3 regions of the Lysinibacillus sp. FW12 genome follow, and region 3 is predicted to be linked to each of the others. Evidence: riboswitches for the same ligand, from Rfam matches in the RefSeq annotation. Region 3 holds a riboswitch; each other region holds the start of a gene.
What was found. Region 3 has a riboswitch for cobalamin ahead of SJW71_RS09815 ((2Fe-2S) ferredoxin domain-containing protein). Riboswitches for the same ligand answer to the same signal wherever they lie in the genome.

Region 1 (4,261 bases), 590 kb from region 3:
ATTTTGAGCCACTCAAGCATTATGCGGAAGTGCATGTATTATTGGAGCCAAATCCACGTGGAACAGGCATAACTTTTAGCAATGCCTGTCATGCGGATGATTTATCAGTAGGTAACCAACGACTTGTTGAAAAGCACTTATTTGAACGGGAGCATCATGGACTACTGACAGGCTTCCCGCTAACCGATGTTCATTTTACGCTGTTGACAGGTCGCGGGCACAATGAACACACATCGGGCGGTGATTTCCGAGAAGCTACTTTCCGAGCGTTACGCCAAGGACTTGAGCAAGCGCAGAATGTCTTACTGGAGCCATACTATCGCTTTAAAATGAAAGCCTCTAATGACTTTATTGGCCGCATGATGACCGACATTCAACAAGCAGCGGGTACATTCGATGACCCAATCTTGACGGAAACAGATGTAGTGCTAACAGGACGTGCGCCCGTTGCCACTTTGATGAGCTATAGCACAACCTTTGCTGCCTATACAAATGGAAAGGGCGCACTAACACTACAGTTTGACGGCTATGATGTGTGCCATAACCCCGAGGAAGTCATTGCACAAATTGGCTACGATAAAAATGCCGACCCTGAATATAGTTCCTCTAGCATCTTTTGCGCGAAAGGCAAAGGCTACACCGTCCCTTGGCAAGAAGCACAAGCCGCCATGCATTGCCAATAATATCGGGATTGGGTGGCACCGCTCGCGTGGGGATTTGCTCTTGGCGGCAGGGATTCTTCCTTCCGCAGGTATTCCTAGCTCTAGCGCGGGTGTTTGCTCCTTTCGCGGGTTTTCCTCGCTCTAACGCGGGTATTTGCTCTCCTTCCGCGGGTATTCCTCGCTCTAGTGCGGGTGTTTACCTCTTGCGCGGGTATTCTTCGCTCTAGTGCGGGTGTTTACCTCTTTCGCGGGTATTCCTCGCTCTTGCGCGGGTATTTCCTCTCCTTCCGCGGGTATTCTTCGCTCTTGCGCGGGTGTTTACCTCTTTCGCGGGTATTCTTCGCTCTTGCGCGGGTGTTTCCTCTCCTTCCGCGGGTATTCTTCGCTCAAACGCGGGTGTTTCCTCTCCTTTCGCGGGTCTTCACTCAAGCAGCGATATTCTTTAATTAAAATAAGCCCTCCGTTGGTTGGAGGGCTTATATTTATAGGGCACCGACTGCTTTTTTTGTTGGCTTGTGCACGAAATATGCTGGTTGGACGATTACATAGTCATGCGAGTTTGTGAAATCAATTAACACTTTGCCTGGATGATTTTTGATAAGTTGTAAATGATCAATTAATTTCAGCAAAAGCTCATGGCCGTTACCGCGCGGATGCCAGTTGAAATGATCATTATTTAATTCTTGTACCGCTTCAATAAACTGGGCATATTCCTGCTGTACAAATGCGATGAGTTTGTCGTGCTGTGGTGCTAAATCCTGTATATACGTTTCATAAAAACGCATCACAATGGAGCATAGTAAATCATTCACTCGTGCAGCACTTAAAATAGGCTTTGGCTCGAATGTCAGCCGTTCAAGATTAGGCTTTGCCCGTGTTGAATCAATACGTGTTATGAAATGGTACGGCTCCCCATTCACCTCATAGACAATTGGATTGGACGGCATATACATCATAAAGCTATTGGTCTTCGTTTTCAGTTGATCAGTTACCGATGCCTTCGCAAAAAGATGACCATTGACCTCCCCATTTTGGATCCAAATAATATCTTTATTATATAAAATTTGCTCAAAGAAACGATCATTGCGAATGAGCTTCGTTGCTAATAATTGATCGATCAGTGATTCAACCGCCATTCTCGTTTTCGCTTTCTTGGCTGTTTCTGTGCGTGGTTGCTTACAAATGTTCATTTCTACATACATCATACGTGCATCCCCTTTGCGTACATTTTTTCAAAACAAAAAAGGACTTCCTATTCTTTGAGGAAATCCTTTACATTAACTTTCTTCATCACACAATGCCAAACAAACCCGAAGTAAATGTGAATGAGCCCGATGATGAACCCCTTCATGAACTTTGGGCGTTTGACGTACTGTGACGAACAGAGCATTCTGTTTTGTCAACATGCCACCTCCTATTCCTCGTAGGTTTATGGTGTGTACTCGTAACAGGCAGGTATCCTGACTCATGATCATCGCTTCTTTTCTCCTTCCCGTCCAAAGACAGTGGATGCTGAAAAGTCGCTCACATTTACAGTTGCGGGACAGTGTCGGATTCTCACCGACTTCCCTTTTAAGCAAATTGCACGCAATTTACACCTATTACTACACGCTATTTAGTTGTCATAGGAATCGAGTGTACTCCACATTCCTATTAGATTACTAAAATCAATTGTAAAGTAGCGTTTTTCTAAAGTCAAATATCGTAATATTTTCCAACTTATCATTCTTTACCTTCTATTCTTTGTAACTCAGATAGTAGATACTGTTTTATTATATCGTTTTCATCCTTCCCATAATGCGTTAATACTGCTAAATCACACGCATCATCAAGTAAATAATTCTCGTTCATCCTAGTACGAACGAACTCTACAACACTTACCTCTCGAGCATTATAACGTAAATCACCGCCAACTTTAGTCGTAAAAATTCCAACTCTTTTTCTCATAGCCATTACGATTGATCTCACTTGCCCTTCGGTTAAATTAAACGCTGCTCTAACGTCTGCTGTTAAAATGTTTTCCCTATGCCACATTTTTAATTACCTCTCTTTCTATTTCGATATTCTAGCGCAAATATACTTTTATAAATATCCGCTAAATTATCCGAAATAGATTGGACAAAAACAAAGGAAAGTCGTCCGATATTATTCGGTTTAACTTTGCGGTATTGTTAGAATACGGAGAAATAGTATTGACGCAAAACTGACGCAAGTTAAATCGGAATAATAACATTCTTTATTTTCCATCTAAGGAATATTCAAACTAATAACTATCGTCACTTAGAAGACTCGAAACGATCAACTATCCGATTTAACGGTTCTCGCTACTTCTGACATCGCAAAAAACCGGCTTGTTTTAAAAATAGTGTCTGCGATTATCGGACAGCAGAAAGCACTTGTAGGAAGTAGGTGGCTTGGGGGGATTTTCGAGTTATCCAACGTTTAATTGACGCAATGAATATCAAACGAATAAATATTCGTCTTTAACTTCCCATAAGCTTGATTATGTAAACTGAAAATAACGATAAAACGTTGATACAACTGACTTTTGTAACTTCTACGCAAAAATATGATATACACAATCTTATACATCGTTGATATACCACAGTTCTTTCGACTATCTCTGCTTGCACATACGTTACAATACTGCATAAAATGCTGTATAAAATATCGGATAAATTGTCAGATAACGATTTGTTTTCGAGTACCCACACGCGCCAGCGCCTTCTACCCGATGTTTCCTCGTATTTCGGAATAAAACGGAAGTCCTAACGCCATTCCAACGCATAAAAAAGAGCGAAGCCAGCACGTAGCCAACTCCGCATTTATAATAATTTAACGCTCTAAAACGTTGATATATCGCTATTTATAAGCGTGCTTTAATACTCGCCAACTTAGCTGCAACTGCATCTGGATCGGCTGTCGGCGCTTTAATCTCAAGTTCCGCCTTGTCAACGAGCATACCCATCGTTTGCATGTATAGTTTCATCATCGAGGCATTACCCGCCTCACATTCGTTAATAAGAGCCTGCATAACCCGTGTACGATTATCAGCTAAATACGTATCTGTTACTGCTGACTTATACTCTAACATTGCGGGTAACTGTCTCCATTTACGTAATGTACGATCAGATACGCCAATTTCCTTTGCAATTTCAACATAAGAACGACGCTTACCCTTCGGTAATAGATCGTTTTCATAAATCAATTCGGCAGCCTTCGCCTGATCAGCTGTCAGTTCTTTTAAAATACCTTCTAGTTTGCTCGCCATTTAACTAACTCCTCTCGTTTATCAGCGTAGTATTGGTCGAAATTCCCGTCATAGTCACCTTTATAAGCATCCTCGGAATAAACGGAATAAGGTGTTTCTTCAATGATACTTACAAGCATATCCGCTAAATTTGCGTAGTGCATTCTACTATTACCATTTGTAGCGATACGTAAGATATCGGCTATCAGTGTACACGTAGAACCCAGTATTAAATCCTTTGCTTCTCTCGCAACCTTTAGCAACCCTAACCAATCGTTAACACGTTCTAGTTCACCCAATGCTACAATTTCCTTTGCCGTTAGTAATAATTCTGCGTAATCTGCTAAAA
Region 2 (4,261 bases), 590 kb from region 3:
ATGTATAAAATTTGTGGCTCTCCGAAAGAAACGACTAATGAAAAACGCTTCTGTAATACCTCAACAAGTACCTCTAGCTGAATAACGCCCATTATATGCACGTGGATTTCCTGGAATTTTTCCTGCCAGAGAACACGCAATGAAGGCTCTTCCGCTTCTAACAAACGAAAAATTTGTAGCACTTCTTTAATATGTTGGTCGCCTTCATATTGTACCTTTGCCTGTAAGGTTGGGACGAGCTCGTACGGCTGCGATTGTGTAGTACTGCCAATGCGGTCTCCAATAGTTGCCTGACTTAACCCTTTAACAGCAAATATCTCACCCGCTTCAACATGTTGAACGGTTTCAAAGCGATTGCCATTATAAAGGCGAATTTCTGTGATTTTTTCTGTTGTCTCGCCAAAGGTAAATTCATCCCGCACATGTAAGGACCCCTGCATGGCCTTCATAAAGGTTAAACGCTGGTGGCCGTCGTGTCGTATTTTAAAAACCTCTCCCTGAAACGGTGCATCCTGTTCAAAATGAGTATCGGTTAATAAAGGAAGCTGGGCAATAAATTCCTGAATGCCCTCATCCTTTAAGGCCGAGCCTGTAAAGCAAGGGAAAGCACATTCACTTGTAATCATGTCCTTTAGCTGTGCTAGACATTGTTCATGTTCCAACGATTCATTCAAAAAGGCATCGAGTAATTCTTCATCTCGCTCTGCCAGCCATTCCATCATACTACTAGAAAGATAATCTGCTCGAAGCGGTTCATCGATCAACAAGACATCTGGTGAGCAATCTTTACGTAGCTGCTTCATGACTGCCTCTACGTTGGCCCCTTCACGATCGATTTTATTGATAAAAAAGAAGGTTGGGACATGATATTTACGTAACAGCTGCCATACTGTTTCTGTATGACCTTGCACGCCCTCCACTGCACTGATAATAATAATGGCGTAATCCATGACTCGAATGGAACGCTCCATTTCAGGGGAGAAATCGACATGCCCTGGTGTATCAATTAACGTGTATGTATCATCGCCGATGTTCATGCGACCTTGCTCGGCAAATATGGTGATGCCACGCTTGCGCTCTAATTCATGATTATCGAGAAAGGTATCCTGGTGATCGACACGGCCTCGGGCTTGAATACTATTTGTATGAAAAAGTACTTGCTCAGAAAATGTTGTTTTCCCTGCATCGACATGGGCAAGTACACCAATTGTTTTGTACATAACCAATCCTCGTTTCTATCCAGTGCTATCTTCCCATTGTAACAGAATTCTCGTAGAAATATTTCTTGTAAAATAGTTCGTCTTTATGTCGAAATAGTGCTAATATAATGGGGATTATGGATGTCACGCCATGTTCCTCATTGCGTGATTAATCTTCTTCTGCTAGTCTATCAATAGTATTAACCATTATAAAATGTATTGGTGCAAATGGCATTTGTCATTTGCTTAAAAGGGAAATCGGTGTAATTCCGATGCTGTCCCGCAACTGTAAATGGGGAGTCTATACAACGTGCCACTGTAGTGTAGCTATGGGAAGGCGTATAGATGATGAACCTAAGCCAGGATACCTGCCAATATGAACAGTTAACTAAGAACCACGAGGATGGGGATAGTGATAAAGGTGACCATACCATTTTTTCACTATGCTTCTCTCTTGGCGACAAGAGGGTTTTTTTATGCCCTCAAAACTATATTCATAACAAAGGAGATTAGGACATGAAGAAATGGAATAGTTTATGGCTCATCATGGTCATTGCCTTAGTAGCTGTTTTAGGCGCTTGTAATGCAACGGACAACAAAGAGTCTGCAGAACAGGGTGAAAAGGTTGAGCCGTCCGAGACAGCAACAACAGAAGTAACGATCGAAAATAATGATACAACGCAAACATACAAGGAAGCACCAAAAAAAGCGATTAGTTTAAATCAGCATGTAACGGAAATCATGCTGGCATTAGGATTAGAGGATTCCATGGTAGGAACAGCTTACTTAGATGATACAATCTATGAGCCATTACAAGAAGCTTACGATAAGGTCCCTGTGCTTTCAGATCAATATCCAACGAAGGAGCAAGTAATTGATGCAGAGGCGGATTTCTTATATGCAGGCTGGAAAAGTGGCTTTGGTGAAAAGGGCGTAGGAACTCCGGAAGAGCTAGAGGCATTAGGGATTCATACGTATTTACATACAGCTTCCAATATGACAAAGCCGACATTAGAGGATATTTTCACTGATATTCGCAATATCGCGAAGATTTTCCGGGTGGAGGATCGTGGAGAAGCCTTAATTGAGCAAATGACGAAAGACGTAGAAAACGTACAGTCGAAATTACCGAAAGATGATGAAAATTTACGTGTGTTAGTGTTTGACAGCGGTGAAAAGGATATCTTTACAGCTGGTCAAAACTTTATGAATGAGCTAGTGACCATCGCTGGTGGTCAAAATATTTTTGGTGATGTGGAATCCGGCTGGACAACCGTATCAAAAGAAGATGCAGTAGACCGTAACCCAGAGGTGGTGGTTGTCATTGATTACGGTGAAACAACAGCAGAACAAAAGATTCAATTCTTAAAAAATGATCCCGCATTGAAGGAGATGGAAGCTGTTAAAAATGAGCGCTTTGTTATTCTTCCGCTATCAGGAGCATCTGAAGGAGTTCGAGCAGCAGAGGCGATTGAAATTTTAGCAAAAGGCTTCTATCCTGAAAATTTTTAATCTAACAACAATCCGAGCTAGCGTTTTTGCTAGCTCCTTTTTCATAAGGAGAGATATCCATGAATGCATTTCAAAAAAACGTACCAGATCAAACCTTCGAAACACTTAGCCAACAAGGCGAATTTACACGCTTAGCTGTCAGTCCTGGCATTATTAATAAGCATTACACGCCAGCACAATTTCAAAAAATAGCCGAGATTGTTGGAGAAAAGGGGGCAATTAAGTATTCGGCTTCTTATAGTATTTTAGTATCCGTCCCGACGAGTGCTGCCGCACAAGCTGTTCAAGCCTTACAGGAAGCGGGTCTACATATCGCACCAGCAGGACCTAGTATCGTCATGAAGGCATGTGATTTTTGTGATGGTGAAAAAATGGAGGCAGTGCATATTACAGAACAGCTCTATCATACGTTAGAGAGGATTCAGGTCCCTTCGAGAGTGCGTGTTAACGTGAATGGCTGTGCCTCTGCCTGCTATAACCCATCTTTTGATGATATAGGACTCGTTTATCAAAACGAAAGCTTTGATGTTTATTTAGGGGCTATACCGATGGGGGCAAAGGCACAGGCTGGCACATTATTCGCAAAAAGGGTAGGGGTAGAACAGATTGAAGGCTTTGTGCTACAAATTATAAGCCTTTATCAGGAGTATGCACGTCCTCATGAGCCCTTTTATAAATTTTATCGTAGAACAAAATCCACTGAATATTGGGAAATAGTAAAAGATTCTATTAAATAGCAGGAATATTACTTAGGGTGTCGAAGTATTGTAATAAGGCAATAAAAATTACAAATCCAAAGGAGTAAGAACATGACATCGAAACAAGGAATTCAACCAGAAGATCTTTATCACTTAAAATCGGTAGCAGATCCCCAGCTATCACCTGATGGCACTGAGGTAATATATGTAGAGACGCGTATTGATGAAAAGAAAAAAGACTATATATCCAATTTATTTTACATACACTTGAAGGATAGAACGCCAAAGCAATGGACATTTGGAGAGGATAGAACAAGTGCTCCTGTTTGGTCTCCGGATGGCAGTCAAATTGCCTTTTTGTCAACGAGAACGGGGCAGCCCCAAATTTATGTTTTGTCAAAAGCGGGGGGTGAGGCAAAACAAGTGACACATTGTAAAAATGGTGCGTCATCTCCTGTATGGTCACCGTGCGGAAAGAAAATTGCCTTTTCTGTTAAGCTAGGGAAGGATGAATCTATCTTAGACAAGGTGGAGGATGAAAAGAAAGAGGAGAAAGAAGTAAAGCCTCTCGAAATAGACAAGATGAAACATAAATCAGATGCAGGTGGGTTCTTGGATTTGGAGCAGTTTACCCACATTGCCATCGTCGATTTGGAATCGGGTGAGCTTGAGCAAGTGACGGAAGGAAATGAACATTTCCATCTTGATACATGGTCGCCAAATGGACAATATCTTACGTATTTAGCAGATAAAGCGGAGGATTTAGATTTCTCATTTAATATCGATATTTTCTTATTAAATGTAGAGACAAAAGAGACGCGCCAGCTTACGCAAGGAACAGGCATGTATTAT
Region 3 (4,261 bases):
TGGCGTATATTCCATCGTGCCCTCTTCTCCAACCACCTCTGCTAATGTCATCATTTGCTGTGGTGTGAAAAACTTATTGGCTACCCCTGGACTTACTGCTAGCTCAAAAATAGATTCTATTTTTTGCTGCACAAGCTTCGGCGGCGTGACCTTAATTGCACTTGTTCCTTTCACCATGGCGAGTGCCGCTGTTGCCATTTCAAGCGCTGTTTTTTTCGGCCGAGGCGTAGCCGCTACACTGGGTTTATTAAATCGGCCAGCATTAGGGTCTGCTGCAAAGTCATCACGTGCAGTCCCTGTCTCTTGGTTCATTGCCCACGGCTCATTTTCTTCACGTAAACGCTGATGTGGTCGTAATGGCTGTTTTTCTTCCCCAAGTGTATATTTACGCTGGTAGCCACGTGGCGTAATCATTTTATTATCATAGAAAAATGTTGATGAATTCCCGATAATCACGGTTGTCAGCATACCAATATCATGTTCGAGCATTTCTGCTAATGTTGTCATCGTCACTTCCTGACGTTCTCTATAGGCACTTTTTACAAGTCCTACTGGTGTGTCTGGCGAGCGATATTCTAAGAGAATTCGTTGTGCTTCTACAATTTGTCTTGTTCTCCTACCACTTTTAGGATTGTATAAAGCAATAACAAAATCAGCCATTGCAGCAGCCTCGACACGCTTTGCAATTAAATTCCATGGTGTTAGGTGATCACTCAGACTAATGGTACAAGCATCATGCATAATCGGAGCCCCTAGTAAACTAGCACATGAATTGATTGCTGAAATACCAGGAACTATTTCTACTTCAATGCCTGTAGCTTCTGTCCAGCCTAATTCGATTAACACTTCGTACACTAATCCCGCCATACCATAGACGCCAGCATCCCCACTCGAAATTACGGAGACGATGCTGCCTGATTCTGCTTGACGAACAGCCTCTTGAGCACGTGATACCTCTTCTGTCATTCCGGTACTGACAATAGACTTTGCACTGACTAAATCTTGAATAAGCTCTACATAGGTTTTATAGCCTATGATCATATCACTTTGTTGTAAAGCCTCTACTGCTCGTGTCGTAATATGCTTAAAATCTCCAGGTCCAAAGCCCACTACGAAAATTTTCCCTTTTTGCGCCATGCTGTTACCCCTCTTTCACCTTTTCGATCCCTTTAATGGCTGTCGTTTGTGCTGTACGCTGTAATGTACCTTCCCGAAGTGTAAAGACATGTTCGTTGTATAATGATTCATGATGTAAATCTTGTACGAGTATTCTTGCATGCTCTGTTGATGGCACTCGATACCAATTTCCTTGTGGATAGGCGATGACTACACAAGCATCCTTGCATCGTCCATTACAGCGCGTTCTTGTCGTATGTATTTCCTGATCGAGTGCTTGTCGCTGTATTTCATCTCGAATGGCTAAGGTAATTTCCTCAGCATCCTTTCTCATGCAGCTACTGCCATTGCAAATAAAGAGATGTGTTTTCATCCCCTCTAAATTCCATGTTGTCATCTTCTGTCTCCCCTCATTTGCTTTCTGGAAAAAGAAAAAACCCTCACTCTTAACGAAGAGTAAAGGTTTTGTAGAAGCCAAATAAAAACGAATAGAATAAAATACAGGTACTCGCTCTCGCTTCAACTTCTCCCTCCGAAAAGTTTGCATGCACAATCAAATAAGCAGGTTTCCTGACTTAAGCTTCATTTTACTATCGCACCTTCCCAAGTTTTCACCAGTGGTACCTGCGAATTCATCAGCTATTACAGTAGCGGGGGCTGTATTGGATTTTCACCAATTTCCCTATTATCTCGAGCTATTCGAGCACTTATTGACGTTTTATATGAAATTTATTATCTTCTTCAATTGTTTAGAAAACTGTCTCTATCATATCTTATTATTTTAAAATTTCAATATTTCTTTAAAAATTTATGACAAATTTATCAATTTTGCTCGAATCTTATTCTTTAAAAAACTAAGTTCTCCTTACTTCTATCTAAATTTTCTATATGGATATGCAATTAAAAATTTTTATATAAAAAAATCTAGCACAATTATGGAAATTTATGTTACACTTTGTCGTGAAATCTCACAACTTTATGTTTTTTCGGTGTAAAATGCTTGCCATTTTACTTAAAAGGGAAGCCGGTTTGAATCCGGCGCGGTCCCGCCACTGTAATAGGGAGCTTTATAGATAATGTCACTGTCCAATGATGGGAAGACCTATAAAGTGTTGAACTAGAGCCAGGAGACCTGCCGAAAAAAAGGTGATCGTTTCAACCTACGAGGATAGGTGTGCGGCTTAGCAGATGAGAATGATTTGCTTTTTTTAGCTATGCACTTTTCCAGCAGCGGAGAAGTGCTTTTTTATTTTACGCACGCTACATTCTTAAAAAACTAATCGTTAGGAGGAAAGCTTTTGACATTTTCATGGTGGAAACTTAGTTATTTTTTATTGGCCTTGTTAATCGTGCCAAACCGGGCCTTTGCTATGCATATCATGGAAGGCTTTTTACCCATTGAATGGGCCATTTTTTGGTGGGTCATCACGACTCCCTTTATTATTCTAGGATTGCGTTCCATTCGAAAAACAATGGAAGAAAACCCTGAAACAAAAATGCTCTTAGGGCTTTCAGGAGCCTTTGCTTTTGTGCTATCGGCCTTAAAGATCCCCTCTGTTACCGGGAGCTGCTCCCACCCAACTGGCGTTGGACTTGGAACAGTTTTATTTGGACCTTTAGCAATGAGTGTCATTGGGACGATTGTGTTATTATTCCAATCATTACTATTAGCGCATGGTGGTATCACTACTTTAGGAGCCAATGCCTTTTCTATGGCTATTGTCGGTCCGTTTATTGCTTACTTTGTTTTTAAAGGGGCTCAACAAATAGGGTTGTCATTTTCACTTGCCGTTTTCTTTGCCGCTATGCTTGGTGACTTAGGTACATATATTGTGACTTCTGTCCAACTAGCACTAGCCTTCCCTTCAGAGGTTGGAGGTTTTATGGCATCCTTTACAAAGTTCGCAGGAATTTTTGCCTTAACACAAATTCCGTTAGCCGTTAGTGAAGGAATTTTAACAGTCATTGTGATGAATTTCTTGAAAAAATACAATGTCAGCGAATTAAAAACTTTACGTGTTTTCTCTACAAAGGAGGCACATTAAAATGAAACGTAATGTATTGCTATTAGTGATTGTAGTGCTGTTAGCCATCATCCCACTGTTCATCCAAAAAGGAGCAGAATTTGGTGGTGCTGATGGAGAAGCAGAAGCTGCTATTGGAGAAATCGATGCAGAATATGAACCGTGGTTCGACAGCTTATGGGAGCCGCCAAGTGGTGAAATCGAAAGCTTATTATTCGTCCTACAAGCCGCTATTGGTGCTGGTTTTATTGGCTACTTCATTGGCTATATGCGCGGCAAACATAAAGAAGGTTAACCAACATGTTGCTCATTGATAAATATGCCTACCTCAATAAGCTAGCGTTCGTTCATCCACTTGAAAAAATGATCTTTTCACTTGGACTACTTCTAGTAACGCTTATCATGAAAGATGAAGGTCTTTCACTCATTACATTTTTTGTAATGAGTGCTTTTATCATTATAGGTGCGAAAATCCCGCTTAAATACTATATTAAATTACTATTACTACCAGCTTTTTTCTTGCTGACGAGTCTCGTATCCATTTTACTAGCTATTACACCTTCAACCACTGTCTTACCTGCGCATGTTTGGTCTTTCACGTGGATGGCTTGGACAATATTCATCGGGAAAGCAAGTGTCCTAACTGCGCAACACTTGTTCTTTATCGTTCTTGGCAGTATTAGCTGTTTATATTTTTTAATTTTGACCACATCCGTACAAGGAATTTGTTTTGTGCTACGACAATGGCGACTTCCCTCACTCCTAGTCGAGCTAGTAGAATTAACCTATCATTTTATCTTTATTTTTTTAGAGAGCATGCAAAAAATTCATCTAGCCCAGCAGGCCAGGCTTGGCTACCATTCACCTATGCAGTGGCTACGCTCTATATCTATGCTTATTGCGGCACTATTTGTTGAAATGTTTCAGCGTAGTCGAGAGCTCAACAATGCCATGCAGTCACGGGGTGGTGAAAGCGTTTATTGGCAAGAGACGAGCTCTTATAGCAAGAAAAACTGGCTAGGCATGGCCGTTATTTTTCTAGTGCTCATCGTTTATGGAGGATACTTCTCATGAAAAACTGTTATTTTGAACTAAATCAGCTGTCCTATGCCTATGCTGAT

Region 1: linked by a shared signal. The riboswitch ahead of SJW71_RS12930 (hypothetical protein) and the one ahead of SJW71_RS09815 ((2Fe-2S) ferredoxin domain-containing protein) in region 3 are both predicted to bind cobalamin.
Region 2: linked by a shared signal. The riboswitch ahead of SJW71_RS12920 (ABC transporter substrate-binding protein) and the one ahead of SJW71_RS09815 ((2Fe-2S) ferredoxin domain-containing protein) in region 3 are both predicted to bind cobalamin.

The regions. Positions count from the first base shown of each region.
Region 1 is NZ_CP139094.1:2,514,495-2,518,755, forward strand. Features, by position in the region: gene SJW71_RS12925 (GTP-binding protein) at 1-683, shown strand, start outside; gene SJW71_RS12930 (hypothetical protein) at 1,145-1,867, opposite strand; cobalamin riboswitch at 2,096-2,279, opposite strand; gene SJW71_RS12935 (hypothetical protein) at 2,385-2,696, opposite strand; gene SJW71_RS12940 (phBC6A51 family helix-turn-helix protein) at 3,529-3,933, opposite strand; gene SJW71_RS12945 (hypothetical protein) at 3,918-4,261, opposite strand, start outside.
Region 2 is NZ_CP139094.1:2,510,199-2,514,459, reverse strand. Features, by position in the region: gene SJW71_RS12925 (GTP-binding protein) at 1-1,220, opposite strand, end outside; cobalamin riboswitch at 1,403-1,589, shown strand; gene SJW71_RS12920 (ABC transporter substrate-binding protein) at 1,716-2,711, shown strand; gene SJW71_RS12915 (precorrin-3B methylase) at 2,771-3,448, shown strand; gene SJW71_RS12910 (S9 family peptidase) at 3,521-4,261, shown strand, end outside.
Region 3 is NZ_CP139094.1:1,923,761-1,928,021, reverse strand. Features, by position in the region: gene cobJ (precorrin-3B C(17)-methyltransferase) at 1-1,137, opposite strand, end outside; gene SJW71_RS09815 ((2Fe-2S) ferredoxin domain-containing protein) at 1,142-1,513, opposite strand; cobalamin riboswitch at 1,660-1,842, opposite strand; cobalamin riboswitch at 2,087-2,270, shown strand; gene SJW71_RS09810 (energy-coupling factor ABC transporter permease) at 2,415-3,161, shown strand; gene SJW71_RS09805 (energy-coupling factor ABC transporter substrate-binding protein) at 3,163-3,435, shown strand; gene cbiQ (cobalt ECF transporter T component CbiQ) at 3,441-4,214, shown strand; gene SJW71_RS09795 (energy-coupling factor ABC transporter ATP-binding protein) at 4,211-4,261, shown strand, end outside.